DNA from 2 places in the Paenibacillus sp. FSL H8-0034 genome. Region 2 is predicted to be linked to the other one. Evidence: a T-box and tRNA genes for the amino acid it is inferred to sense, from the RefSeq annotation. Region 2 holds a T-box; the other holds one or more tRNA genes.
What was found. A T-box is a leader RNA that pairs with one kind of tRNA and senses whether it is charged. The one in region 2 lies ahead of ileS (isoleucine--tRNA ligase), so its partner is inferred to be a tRNA-Ile.

Region 1 (7,341 bases), 2.6 Mb from region 2:
CGAGGCACCCCTTCTCCCGAAGTTACGGGGTCATTTTGCCGAGTTCCTTAACGAGAGTTCTTCCGCGCGCCTTAGCATACTCTGCTCGCCCACCTGTGTCGGTTTGCGGTACGGGCACCTTCTCCCTGGCTAGAGGCTTTTCTTGGCAGCTTGAACTCATGACCTTCGCTACTGTAATTTTCGCTCCCCATCACAGCTCAGCCTTAATAGTGTGCGGATTTGCCTACACACCAGCCTCGCTGCTTGGACGGACATCCATCAGTCCGCGTCACTATCCTTCTGCGTCACCCCATTGCTCATAACGGTTCACGGTGGTACTGGAATTTCAACCAGTTGTCCATCCACTACGCCTTTCGGCCTCGCGTTAGGTCCCGACTTACCCTGAGAGGACGAGCCTTCCTCAGGAACCCTTAGGCTTTCGGCGGACAAGATTCTCACTTGTCTTTTCGTTACTTATACCGGCATTCTCACTTGTGTAGTGTCCAGCGCTCCTTACGGTACACCTTCAACCTCTACACAACGCTCCCCTACCCAAGAACAATTACTTGTTCGAGCCATAGCTTCGGTGGCAGGTTTAGCCCCGTTACATTTTCGGCGCAGAGTCACTCGACCAGTGAGCTATTACGCACTCTTTCAATGGTGGCTGCTTCTAAGCCAACATCCTGGTTGTCTGGGCAACTCCACATCCTTTCCCACTTAACCTGCACTTGGGGACCTTAGCTGATGGTCTGGGCTGTTTCCCTCTTGACCATGGATCTTAGCACTCACGGTCTGACTCCCGGATAGAAGTCTGTGGCATTCGGAGTTTGACTGGACTTGGTAACCCTTGGCGGGCCCCGCACCCAATCAGTGCTCTACCTCCACGACTCTCAACTCCGAGGCTAGCCCTAAAGCTATTTCGGGGAGAACCAGCTATCTCCGAGTTCGATTGGAATTTCTCCGCTACCCCCACCTCATCCCCGCATTTTTCAACATGCGTGGGTTCGGGCCTCCAGTGCGTGTTACCGCACCTTCACCCTGGGCAGGGGTAGATCACACGGTTTCGGGTCTACGTCCACGTACTACGATTTTCCAAAGGAAATATCGATGCGCCCTATTCAGACTCGCTTTCGCTGCGGCTCCGGCTCTTCACCTTAACCTTGCACGGGAACGTAACTCGCCGGTTCATTCTACAAAAGGCACGCCATCACCCATAAACGGGCTCTGACTTTTTGTAAGCACACGGTTTCAGGTTCTATTTCACTCCGCTCCCGCGGTTCTTTTCACCTTTCCCTCACGGTACTGCTTCACTATCGGTCACTAGGGAGTATTTAGCCTTGGCAGATGGTCCTGCCGGATTCCCACGAGGTTTCACGTGTCTCGCGGTACTCGGGATCCGTCTACAGGTGTCGCAGATTTTCGGTTACGGGATTGTTACCCTCTGTGATGAGCCTTTCCAGACTGCTTCACCTATTCTGCTAACCCGATGTTGACGTCCCACAACCCCTAAGAGCAAGCTCTTAGGTTTGGGCTGTTCCGCGTTCGCTCGCCGCTACTGACGGAATCACTTTTGTTTTCTTCTCCTGAGGGTACTTAGATGTTTCAGTTCCCCTCGTATGCCTCCTATGTAGCTATGTATTCACTACATGGTACATGAGCATTACCTCATGCGGGTTCCCCCATTCGGACATCCCCGGATCAAAGCCTGCTTACGGCTCCCCGAGGCATTTCGTCGTTCGCCACGTCCTTCTTCGGCTCCTAGTGCCTAGGCATCCTCCGTGTGCTCTTATTAGCTTAACCAATTCCGCTAATAAGTTCGATTCCGAAGAATCGATCTATGTGGATGTTACTCAACCGAAGTTAAGTAACGCTGCTCTAAACATTTGTTTCGTTTCGGTATCTAGTTTTCAAGGAACAAGCTATTCGGTAAATATAAAATTGGTGGAGCCAAGCGGGATCGAACCGCTGACCTCCTGCTTGCAAGGCAGGCGCTCTCCCAGCTGAGCTATGGCCCCATAAGGGATTCAAAAATATTCATTTGGTGGGCCCTAGTGGACTCGAACCACCGACCTCACCCTTATCAGGGGTGCGCTCTAACCAGCTGAGCTAAGGGCCCTCAGTCGTTCTTTTCTTGCGTATATAGGTGTTCATAACCTCTAAAGAGGCTCGCTTGGCAACGTCCTACTCTCCCAGAACCCTGCGGTTCAAGTACCATTGGCGCTGAAGGGCTTAACGGTCGTGTTCGAGATGGGAACGCGTGGTTCCCCTTCGCCATCATCACCAAACGAAGCTTGCGGTATGACTTGAGAGTTATCCTCTCAAAACTGATCAACGAGTGAGCGTTGTTGTTGCCATTGGCAACTTATACTGCTGATACGCTTCTGTGCAGAAGCAATATCTCCATAGAAAGGAGGTGATCCAGCCGCACCTTCCGATACGGCTACCTTGTTACGACTTCACCCCAATCATCTACCCCACCTTCGGCGGCTGGCTCCCTTGCGGGTTACCCCACCGACTTCGGGTGTTGTAAACTCTCGTGGTGTGACGGGCGGTGTGTACAAGACCCGGGAACGTATTCACCGCGGCATGCTGATCCGCGATTACTAGCAATTCCGACTTCATGCAGGCGAGTTGCAGCCTGCAATCCGAACTGAGACCGGCTTCTAAAGATTCGCTCCACCTCGCGGTTTCGCTTCCCGTTGTACCGGCCATTGTAGTACGTGTGTAGCCCAGGTCATAAGGGGCATGATGATTTGACGTCATCCCCGCCTTCCTCCGGTTTGTCACCGGCAGTCGATCTAGAGTGCCCAACTCAATGCTGGCAACTAAATCCAAGGGTTGCGCTCGTTGCGGGACTTAACCCAACATCTCACGACACGAGCTGACGACAACCATGCACCACCTGTCTCCAATGCTCCGAAGAGGGCACCTATCTCTAGGTGTTACATCGGGATGTCAAGACCTGGTAAGGTTCTTCGCGTTGCTTCGAATTAAACCACATACTCCACTGCTTGTGCGGGTCCCCGTCAATTCCTTTGAGTTTCACTCTTGCGAGCGTACTCCCCAGGCGGAGTGCTTACTGTGTTAACTTCGGCACCGCGGGTATTGAAACCCCCGACACCTAGCACTCATCGTTTACGGCGTGGACTACCAGGGTATCTAATCCTGTTTGCTCCCCACGCTTTCGCGCCTCAGCGTCAGTTACGGTCCAGAAAGTCGCCTTCGCCACTGGTGTTCCTCCACATCTCTACGCATTTCACCGCTACACGTGGAATTCCACTTTCCTCTCCCGCACTCCAGTCACCCAGTTTTCGATGCGACCCGGGGTTGAGCCCCGGAATTAAACACCAAACTTAAATGACCGCCTGCGCGCGCTTTACGCCCAATAATTCCGGACAACGCTTGCCCCCTACGTATTACCGCGGCTGCTGGCACGTAGTTAGCCGGGGCTTTCTTCTCAGGTACCGTCAATCCAGGAGCAGTTACTCTCCTAGCCTTTCTTCCCTGGCAACAGAGCTTTACGATCCGAAAACCTTCATCACTCACGCGGCGTTGCTCCGTCAGACTTGCGTCCATTGCGGAAGATTCCCTACTGCTGCCTCCCGTAGGAGTCTGGGCCGTGTCTCAGTCCCAGTGTGGCCGTTCACCCTCTCAGGTCGGCTACGCATCGTCGCCTTGGTGAGCCGTTACCTCACCAACTAGCTAATGCGCCGCAGGCCCATCTACAGGTCACAGATTGCTCCGTGTTTCTTGATTCAGACATGCGTCTCAATCACCTATCCGGTCTTAGCTACCGTTTCCGGTAGTTATCCCGATCCTGTAGGCAGGTTGCCTACGTGTTACTCACCCGTCCGCCGCTAACTGTTCCCGAAGGAACAATCCGCTCGACTTGCATGTATTAGGCACGCCGCCAGCGTTCGTCCTGAGCCAGGATCAAACTCTCCATTAAGGTAGAACTTTGATTTGCACTCATTCACTGCTGACGAGAATTTGCATTCTCTTATACTGCTATTTACTCACTCGTTGATTCAGTTTTCAAAGGACAATTCTTTTCGATCATTTTCGACATTCCGTCAAAAGCGACCTGATTAATATAGCACATTGGCCAGCTTCATTGCAAGTACTTTTTTTATCATTATATGTTTCTCACCATGACCAGAAAAGCTTGCCCTCGAAGCGACAAAAAGTAATATAACAAATCGACAAGAAAATTGCAACAACTATTTTTCAGCTTGTTTTTCAGCTATCTCAGTATGCCCAACTAACCAAAAAAAATGTAAAACGCACCTCCCAAAAGGAGATGCGTCTTACTCATTTTATATCAAAGGAACTTATTCGCCTTGGCGTTCGCGCATCGAAGGAAATAATAAGACATCCCTAATCGATGGGGAATCTGTGAGCAGCATAACAAGTCGATCAATTCCGATGCCGAGTCCGCCTGTAGGTGGCATTCCATACTCCAGTGCACGTAGGAAGTCCTCATCCATCTCATGTGCCTCATCATTGCCTTGCTCACGCTCAATCAATTGCGATTCAAAACGCTCACGTTGATCTATAGGATCATTTAATTCAGTGAATGCATTCGCATGCTCACGGGCCACAATAAACAGCTCAAAACGATCAGTAAACCGCGGGTCCAGAGCATTCTTTTTGGCTAAAGGAGAAATCGCCACAGGATGGCCATACACAAAAGTAGGCTGAATCAAAGTTTCTTCTACAAATGCTTCAAAGAATTGATTCACAATATGACCAAAGGTCATTGTCGGTTCAGCATGAACCTTATGTTCCTTAGCCAATTGGTGTGCTTCCTCATCGGTCATATGCTTGCTAAAGTCAACGCCAACAACCTCTTTAATCGCATCAACCATCGAAACGCGTCTCCATTCCGGAGTCAGGTCAATTTCCTGTCCTTGATACTGGATCTTGGTTGAACCCAGCACTTCCTGAGCAATATGTGCAATCAAAGTCTCAGTCAGCTTCATGATATCCAAATAATCCGCATACGCTTCATAAAGCTCAATCATCGTAAACTCTGGATTATGGCGAGTCGATGTTCCTTCATTACGGTATACACGTCCAATCTCGTACACCTTTTCCATACCGCCAACAATCAAACGCTTCAGATGAAGCTCGATAGCGATACGCAAATGGAGCTGCATGTCCAACGCATTATGATGCGTATTAAAAGGGCGCGCAGCCGCACCACCTGCTATCGAGTGCAGGGTCGGCGTTTCCACCTCCAAATATCCGTGGGAATCCAAATATCTGCGCATGGACTGAATTATTTTCGAACGCTGAATAAAGGTAGCCTGAACTTCCTGATTCATAATCAAATCCACATAACGCTGACGGTAACGAAGCTCCACATCCTTTAAGCCATGGAACTTGTCCGGAAGTGGCAATAACGATTTGGAAAGCACGACGACATTGTTCACTTTGACGGAGAGCTCACCTGTTTTGGTTTTAAATACAGCCCCTTGAACGCCGATGATATCTCCGATATCGAGTAAATTAAAGGCCTGGTACTGTACAGCGTCCAGTGCATCCTGACGTACATACAATTGAATTTTACCGGAAATATCCTGAATATGGGCAAAACCTGCTTTACCCATGCCGCGTTTTTGCATAATACGTCCTGCTAGACTAACTTCTATGGATTGTGCATCCAATTCTTCATGGGTTAATTGATCATAAGCTTGCAGTAATTCGCCTGCGTGATGGGTAACCTCATACTTTTGACCAAATGGGTCAACGCCCAGGCCCCGCAGTTCATCCAGCTTGTTACGCCGTATTTGCAGTAATTCATTAAACTCTTGTTCTTCTGACATCGTGCTCCCAGCCCCTTATCCATCATTCTTCTTACATTAAAAAAGCTTCCAGAGGAAGCTTTTTACTTGTATAAAACCGTATCGATTTCAACTTGCTTTCCACATCTTACTTCTTAATATCAATGATTTCGTACTGAATCGTGCCTGCGGGAACATTAATATCCACTTTAGTTCCTTTCGGTTTGCCGAGAATAGCCTTACCTACAGGACTTTCATTGGAAATTTTATTATTGAATGGATCAGCCTCTGCTGTACCCACAATATTATACTCAACGGTTTCGCCAAATTCCAAATCCTTCAGTGTTACAATGGCTCCAACACTGACCGTATCTGTGTTCACATCAGCATTATTAATAATACGTGCGTTACGCAGCATTTTTTCTAAAGTAATGACTCTGCCTTCAATAAAAGCCTGTTCATTCTTGGCATCCTCATACTCAGAGTTCTCACTGATATCACCGTATCCAATTGCCACTTTGATCCGTTCCGCCACTTCACGGCGTTTGACCGATTTCAAGTGCTCCAGTTCGTCTTCTAGCTTTTTTAAACCTTCCTGCGTGAGGATGACTTCTTTCTCGGCCACGGTAACGATCCCCTTTCATGTGAAAAATTCCCGTATTATGAGCGTATTCATGGAGTATGAATTCACTGTTAATCATATGTTGACCATCTTATTCTTAATGACTAATATCTCATGAGGATGACTATTGACTGATTATATTGCAAGCCTATACAAATGTCAATCTAAGCCAAACCTACAACTTTTAGACCAATTGTCGCATAATCGGCATTCCATCCTGGGAATCGGTATTGTCCAATGAAGCAACAAATTCCTCCAGCACGCCAGCCATGATATCTCGCTTGGTCGTCTCCATAACGATGTCCTTCACCCGTGCTCCACCCGGTAAACCTTTCAGATACCAGGCCAGATGCTTACGCATTTCCTTAACGGCAACATGCTCACCTTTGAGTGCTACCAATCGATCCATATGCAAAATTGCAATGCGAATTTTTTCCTGACCGGTTGGCTCTGGAGGCAGCTCTCCCTTGGTCAAGTATTGAATGGTCCGGTATAGCATCCACGGATTACCGAGCGCAGCACGCCCGATCATAACACCATCGACACCAGTCTCATCCAGCATTCGCTTGGCATCCTCAGGTGTTGTCACATCGCCATTCCCAATGACAGGAATCGACACGGACTGCTTAACTTCTCGAATGATATCCCAATTGGCGTGTCCCGTATACATTTGTACACGTGTCCGGCCATGGACAGATACAGCAGAACCACCACCATTTTCGACAGCCTTAGCATTTTGCACCGCATATATATGCTCATCATCCCAACCGATCCGCATCTTCACGGTAACCGGCTTGCTTACGGCCTTCACGACGGTTGTGATCATCTCTTCAATTCGGGATGGATCAAGCAGCCAACGGGCTCCAGCCTCACATTTTGTTATCTTGGGAACGGGACAGCCCATGTTGATGTCAATAATATCGGCATTCGTATGACGATCCACGTGCTTTGCCG
Region 2 (7,341 bases):
ATTTAATAAACAATATCGGGGACAAGGCTAAGAAAACGAATGCATATGCCAAGATCGGGCTGCATAAGGGGTGCTGTTTAGTGCGGCTTCGTGTATACTGGTAGAAAGCGGATATGAGTAAGCTGTCAAGCATACAGGAATCTTACACACACCGAAATGGATAACTGACAGATTGACGAAGGGGGTCTTACAACTATGGAGCCGTTCGTGCCGGAGCAAGCTGATAATGGGTGCGAATTGTTGTTTATACGCAGCTGGATGGAACGCGACAGCGGACTTACAGCCGGTTTCACCTCGCGTCATGGAGGCGTTAGCAGCGGTGAATTTGGCAGCTTGAACTGCGGTCTGCATGTTGAGGATATACATGAGGATGTCGTAACCAATCGTCATAAATTAGCAGAAGCTCTGCATGTCGATTTGCAACAGTGCACTTATGCGGAGCAGGTTCACGGAAATAAGGTGCTTAAAGTAACCCGGTCCCATGCAGGGGCAGGTATCGATTCGCGTGAACGAGCGATTCAGGCAACGGATGCTTTTATAACCAATGAGTCTGGTCTGTTTCTGCACGTGATGTTTGCTGATTGTGTGCCCCTGTATTTTTATGATCCGGTGGGGCGTGTGGTTGGACTGGCTCATGCGGGGTGGAAAGGGACTGTGCTTCAAATAGCAACTCATACGTTGAACCTTATGCATCAGGAATATGGAACGAAGGCAGAGCACGTAATGGCTGCAATAGGCCCGTCGATTCAAGGGTGCTGTTATGAGGTAAATGATACTGTGGTCTCGCAATTTAGCTCGCTCATGCAGAAGTTAGACATATCCAATACAGAAGCAAATGGAAACATCCCTATCTATGAAAGCAAACAGAACGGGAAATACAACTTAAACTTGCAACAAATGAACCGACAAATTATGATAAAAGCAGGAATTATGCCATCCCATATCGAAATGAGTAGTTTATGCACAAGCTGCCGCTCCGATATCTTTTTTTCTCATCGCAAAGAAGCGGGGAAAACAGGCAGAATGGCTGCCTGGATTGGTTTGTATGAATAGAGGTGACCTCCCGTTTGAAGCTGAATCAGCATATTGAATTTGTAGAAGATAAAGTCAAGCAAGCATGTGACCGTGCGAATAGAGACCGTCAAGATGTTCAGATCATTGCTGTAACGAAGTATGTTTCACTTGCGACCACAGGCGAGGCCATCCGTTTGGGGATGAACCATATTGGGGAAAACCGTTGGCAGGATGTTCAGCCCAAGTGGGAAGCATTTCATGACCAGGCAGTGTGGCATTTTATCGGGCATTTGCAAACGAACAAAGTAAAGGATGTCATTGGTAAATTTGCTTACATTCATTCACTGGACCGGCTATCCCTAGCTACCGAAATTGAGAAGAAGGCTGCCGCTCAGAGTCTGACTGTATCCTGCTTTATACAGCTGAATGTATCCGGGGAAGAGACCAAATATGGACTACCTCCTGAGGAACTGGCCTCTTTTGTTGACAAGCTGCGAGATATGCCGCATATCCGAATAGTTGGCTTGATGACAATGGCACCCTATGAAGCAGAGCCTGAATCGACCAGACCGGTATTTCATGAGCTTCGTCGTCTGCGGGATGAATTAAATCGCGAACAGGTATTGGGTTATGAAATTAAGCATTTATCTATGGGTATGTCCAATGATTTTGAAGTCGCTATCGAAGAAGGCGCGACCTGGATACGTCTCGGAACCGTATTAGTAGGTAAAGAATAGCCGCGCAGTATGCTTAGGAAGTCAGTTTTATACGAAAACTATAAGGTAATGCTTACGAAGACAGTTTTCTACGAAAACTTTAAGGAGGAGATTTGTGATGGGTGTGATGAATAAGTTTATGAATTTTATCGGGATTCAGGAAGAAGAAGAAATCACGGAACGTGAACATGTCACTGAGCATGCCGAAGAACATGAAACCAATCCCGTGGAGCAACGTAAAAATAAAGGAAACATTGTCAGCATACATTCAGCCAAGCAAGTGAGAGTCATACTGAATGAGCCTAAGTCCTATGAGGACACACAGGAAATTGCCGACCACTTGCGTTCACGCCGCCCAGTCGTTGTCAATCTTCATCTGGTTCGTCCGGATCAGGCAACCCGCATTGTTGACTTTTTAAGCGGCACTGTATATGCGCTCAATGGTTCGATTTCCAAAATTGGTCCTAATATTTTTCTGTGCACACCGGACACGGTTGAAATTCATGGCTCGATTTCGGAAATACTGAATAACGAGGGCTAGCTCCAACCACATTCTAAATCGAGGTGAATCGTTTGTTTGCTATTGTTGGCTACGTTAACACACTTATTGAAATCTATACATACATGCTGATCGCCTACGTGCTGTTATCATGGCTGCCTAGTGCAAAAGAAAGCTTTATTGGCGAAATATTGGGCAAGCTGTGCGAACCGTATTTGTCCATTTTTCGTCGGTTTATTCCACCTATCGCTGGAGTTATCGATATCTCGCCGATCGTTGCGCTAATTGCTTTACGCTTTGTTGGGCAAGGTATTGCAGCTGTCCTGTTGTTTTTTATTAAATGATGGAGAAGAACAGGGAGCAAGTGTACACCCACTTCCATCCGGATGAGCATCGATTTGTAGATAAGGCTGCCGAATGGATCGCACGCGCGGAACAGCATATGGTTAAATTAACCGATTTTTTGGACCCTAGGCAGGCTTTCATTTTATCTACGCTTGCAAATCGAAGCATGGATATTCATATCCGATTTGATGGTGGACATGAGCAAGCGGAGCGTAAGCGAGCTTTTGTAGCTCCTGAATATCGCGCATTGGATAAAGAGGATATGGGAATCAGCTTGATTTCTGTTACTTCATTGGACAATAAACTGAAGGATCTGGACCATGGGGATTACATGGGTTCGATTCTTGCGCTCGGTATGAAACGAGAGAAAGTCGGAGATATTTATGTAACCGATCAGGGCTGTCAGTTTATCGTGGCATCGGAAGTAGCTGATTATATGCGACTGAATTTGCAGCAGGTGCATCGCGTGCATGTTCAGACCCAGCAGCTGACGCTTGACCAACTGCTGGTGTCCCCAACGAGGCTCGAAGAAATGACGCTGTCTGTGGCTTCGCTTCGCTTGGATGGTATTGTCAGTGACGTATATCATCTGAGCCGTGCCAAAATCCTGATTCCCATTAAAGCGGGACGCTGCAAGCTGAACTGGAAGCAGGAAGAGGATCCGAGCAAGCCTTTGAAATCAGGAGATGTGGTATCCTTGCAAGGCTTTGGGCGGTTTCAGGTGCTGGAAGTAGAAGGTGTTACGAAAAAAGGAAGATATCGGTTAAGAATCGGCAAATATGCGTGATTGCCGATTTTTTTTGTTAAAATTTTCAGGTTTTTTTGGATAAATGAAGGAAATAACGAAGGTGTCGTCGAATATAGCAATACGCGTCGGACAGCAAGTCTCGGAGATTCCCGGACTGATGTCAAATTTTCAGGAGGTGCAGCAATGGCTTTAACACCGTTGGATATACATAATAAAGAATTTGGCCGATCATTCCGAGGTTATGATGAAGATCAAGTAAACGAGTTTTTGGACCAAATCATCAAAGATTATGAAGCAAATATCCGTGAGAATAAGGACTTGCAGAATCAGCTTGCTGCGATCCAGGAGCGTCTTAATCATTTTTCCAGTATCGAAGAAACCTTGAGCAAGACCATTATCGTGGCTCAGGAAGCTGCCGACGAGTTAAGGAGCAATTCCAAAAAAGAGGCGCAGCTCATTATAAAGGAAGCCGAGAAAAATGCGGACCGGATTATTAATGAATCCTTGACGAAATCCCGCAAAATCTCTGTGGAAATCGAAGAGCTCAAAAAGCAGGCTTCGATCTATCGTACACGCTTTCGCACTTTGCTGGAAGCACAGCTTGAACTGCTCGGTCAAGAGGATTGGAATGCTATGGAACGGATCGAAATTGAACAAGCTTAAGTCGGCTTGCCTATTGCAAAATAAACTGCTACAATGATCACAAAAAGCGATGAGTGGGAAGAGTAGGTTACGTACGCAAGGAAAGCGAGTCGGGGATTGGTGCGAGCCCGATCTTTGCAGTAATGGAAAATCACCCAGGAGCATTCTCTTGAACCAGCAGTAGAGAGGATCGGCTAATCCCGTTAACGATTATTGAGTGAAGGCTATTGGGCTGCAAGCCGAAGATTTCTGAACAGAAGTCTGGCGCACAGCTGCAAGTCTTAATCAGGGTGGTAACGCGAGGCTTCTCGTCCCTATGGGGATGGGAGGTTTTTTTGTATATAACGAAGGAGTGGACACTAATGGATTATGGCAAAACATTAAACTTATTACAAACTGATTTTCCGATGAGAGGCAACTTGCCGCAAGCAGAGCCAGGTATGCAGCAGCATTGGGAAGAAATTGATATTTATAGCAAGGTACAGGAGAGCCGCAAGGGAAAACCTAAGTTTATTTTGCATGATGGCCCTCCTTATGCGAATGGCGATATTCATATTGGACATGCGTTGAACAAGGTACTTAAGGATATTATTGTACGCTTCAAAACGATGCAGGGCTACGACGCGCCTTACGTTCCAGGCTGGGATACACATGGTTTGCCGATTGAGCAGGCTGTTGCCAACAACGATAAAATTGATCGTAAAAAAATGAGCGTTCATGAGTTTCGCGAATACTGTAAGGACTACGCACTGCAATCGGTTGAACGGCAGAAGGCGCAATTCAAACGTTTAGGCGTTCGCGGCGATTGGAACAACCCTTATATTACACTGCAGCCCAAATACGAAGCTCAGCAAATCCGCGTATTTGGTGAAATGGTGAATAAAGGCTATATTTACAAGGGGCTTAAGCCGGTTTATTGGTCTCCGTCCTCGGAAAGTGCACTAGCTGAAGCAGAAATCGAATACCAGGACAAAACGTCTACTTCTGTGTATGTCGCTTTTCAAGTGAAAGACGGTAAAGGCAAGCTGCCCGAGGATGCTTCGATTGTGATTTGGACGACGACACCTTGGACGTTGCCTGCCAATCTGGGTATTTCCTTGCATCCTGATTTCGAATACGCGCTTGTCGAAGTGGAAGGCAAAAAGTATGTGGTGGCTCAAGGCTTGCTTGAAGCCGTATCGAAGGAAATTGGCTGGACGGATGTTAAGGTATTGTCGCAAATTAAAGGCAGTGAGCTTGAGCATGTGTTGTGTCAGCATCCGTTCTACGATCGGACATCACTTGTCATGGTAGGAGATCATGTCACACTGGAAGCGGGTACGGGTTGTGTACATACCGCGCCGGGTCACGGGGAAGATGACTTTGTGATTGGTCAACGCTACAATCTCGGTGTGCTTTGTCCTGTTGATGATCAAGGTCATTTTACAGCGGAAGCGCCAGGCTTTGAAGGGATGTTCTACGATAAAGGCAATAAAGTGATCACCGAAATGCTGAAAGAATCAGGACATTTGCTTCACATGAGCTTGATCCAGCATCAATATCCGCATGATTGGCGGACAAAGAAGCCGGTTATTTTCCGTGCCACCGAGCAGTGGTTTGCATCTGTAGACAAGTTTCGCGAAGAAATGCTGGAGGAAATCAAAAAGGTAAAATGGACTCCGGCCTGGGGCGAGGTTCGTTTGCATAACATGATCGCAGATCGTGGCGATTGGTGCATTTCGCGTCAGCGGGTATGGGGAGTACCGATTCCAATTTTTTACGGTCGGAACAGCAATGTGCCGCTCGTCAATAAGGAAACGATTGAGCATGTGGCTCAAATTTTTGAGCGTGAAGGCTCCAATGCCTGGTTTCAAAAGGATGCATCCGAGCTATTGCCAGAAGGTACGGTTTGCCCGATCAGCGGGGATACTGAATTCCGTAAGGAAACCGACATCATGGATGTATGGTTTGATTCCGGGTCGAGTCATGTGGCTGTTCTTGAAACAAGAGACGAGTTGGAATGGCCGGCAGATCTGTATTTGGAAGGCTCGGACCAATATCGCGGCTGGTACAATTCTTCTTTAATTACGGGTGTTGCTGTGCACGGACAATCGCCATATAAAGGAATTTTGAGTCATGGGTTTACGTTGGATGGTGAAGGGCGTAAAATGTCCAAATCACTGGGCAATACCATTGATCCTAATAAGGTATGCGACAAGCTGGGCGCCGATATTTTACGCCTGTGGGTTTCTTCGGTTGATTACCAATCGGATGTACGCATTTCAGACAATATTTTGAATCAAATTACCGAAGTGTATCGCAAGATTCGGAACACGCTGCGTTTCCTGCTGGGGAATTTATCAGACTTTAACCCGACAGCAGATCGTGTGGCTCCTGACCAAATGAATGAGCTGGACCGTTTTGCACTGGCACGTTTGAACCGGATGACAGACCGTGTTATCAAGGCATACGACGCCTACGAGTTTCATATTGTGTATCAGTCTGTACATCATTTCTGCGCCGTGGAGATGAGTGCTTTTTATCTGGACATTATTAAAGACAGACTTTATGCAAGTGCCCCGTCCGATTCGGGTAGAAAAGCAGCACAAACCGTATTATATGATGCCTTGACGGTAATAACTAAGTTAATTGCTCCGATTTTGCCGCATACCGCGGATGAAGTATGGAAGTACATTCCAGGTACTGAGTTGGACAGCATTCAACTAAGCGAGCTGCCTGAAGTGGATACGACGCTGTTCGATGAAAAGATGGAATCCAAGTGGGAGCAGTTTATCGTTGTGCGTGATGATGTTCTGAAGGCTTTGGAGGATGCACGTAAGGAAAAAATGATCGGGAATTCGCTCGGTGCAGCGGTTCATCTGTATCCTAATGCGGAGCAAGCACAGCTGTTAGCCGGCTTGGAGCAATTGGAGCAATTGTTTATTGTTTCTGCCGTTGAGGTCCATGAGGCCGGAACGACGGCACCAGAGGGGGCTCGTTCATCCAAAGGGTTGTCTGTACAGGTGAAAATAGCTGAAGGTGAAAAATGTGAGCGCTGCTGGAATGTTACCAAGGATGTCTGTCTGGATGCAGATCATCCGACCTTGTGCAAACGCTGCGCGGAAGTTATCAAGCAGAGGATAGAGGTTTAATCAGAATGGACTCATCCCGCGGCAGAAAACAAAAGATCCTGCTGACGGGATGAGTCTGATGAGAAAGTCTGGAGGAATGGGCTTGAGCGGACATCAAACATTGCCGGATCGGAAGCTTATGGAAAGTATCCACCAGCAAGTGACCAAGATTGCAAATCAGATGGAACGAACCCAAATTGCCGATTATGTGGATCTGCTCAACAGTCCGCGTAAGCTCATTTTCTCGAATTTACTGGCTGGTTTAGC

Region 1: it encodes a tRNA-Ile, which carries the amino acid that the T-box ahead of ileS (isoleucine--tRNA ligase) is inferred to sense. The anticodon was not compared.

Annotation. Positions count from the first base shown of each region.
Region 1 is NZ_JBBOBS010000001.1:740,265-747,605, reverse strand. It holds rRNA gene NST47_RS03405 (23S ribosomal RNA) at 1-1,779, opposite strand, end outside; tRNA gene NST47_RS03400 (tRNA-Ala) at 1,919-1,994, opposite strand; tRNA gene NST47_RS03395 (tRNA-Ile) at 2,019-2,095, opposite strand; rRNA gene rrf (5S ribosomal RNA) at 2,148-2,264, opposite strand; rRNA gene NST47_RS03385 (16S ribosomal RNA) at 2,386-3,928, opposite strand; gene lysS (lysine--tRNA ligase) at 4,311-5,807, opposite strand; gene greA (transcription elongation factor GreA) at 5,914-6,390, opposite strand; gene dusB (tRNA dihydrouridine synthase DusB) at 6,572-7,341, opposite strand, start outside.
Region 2 is NZ_JBBOBS010000001.1:3,340,810-3,348,150, forward strand. It holds gene NST47_RS14955 (YlmC/YmxH family sporulation protein) at 1-31, shown strand, start outside; gene pgeF (peptidoglycan editing factor PgeF) at 196-1,053, shown strand; gene NST47_RS14965 (YggS family pyridoxal phosphate-dependent enzyme) at 1,068-1,751, shown strand; gene NST47_RS14970 (cell division protein SepF) at 1,849-2,271, shown strand; gene NST47_RS14975 (YggT family protein) at 2,295-2,573, shown strand; gene NST47_RS14980 (YlmH family RNA-binding protein) at 2,570-3,361, shown strand; gene NST47_RS14985 (DivIVA domain-containing protein) at 3,506-3,985, shown strand; T-box leader at 4,026-4,283, shown strand; gene ileS (isoleucine--tRNA ligase) at 4,327-7,095, shown strand; gene NST47_RS14995 (DUF5665 domain-containing protein) at 7,214-7,341, shown strand, end outside.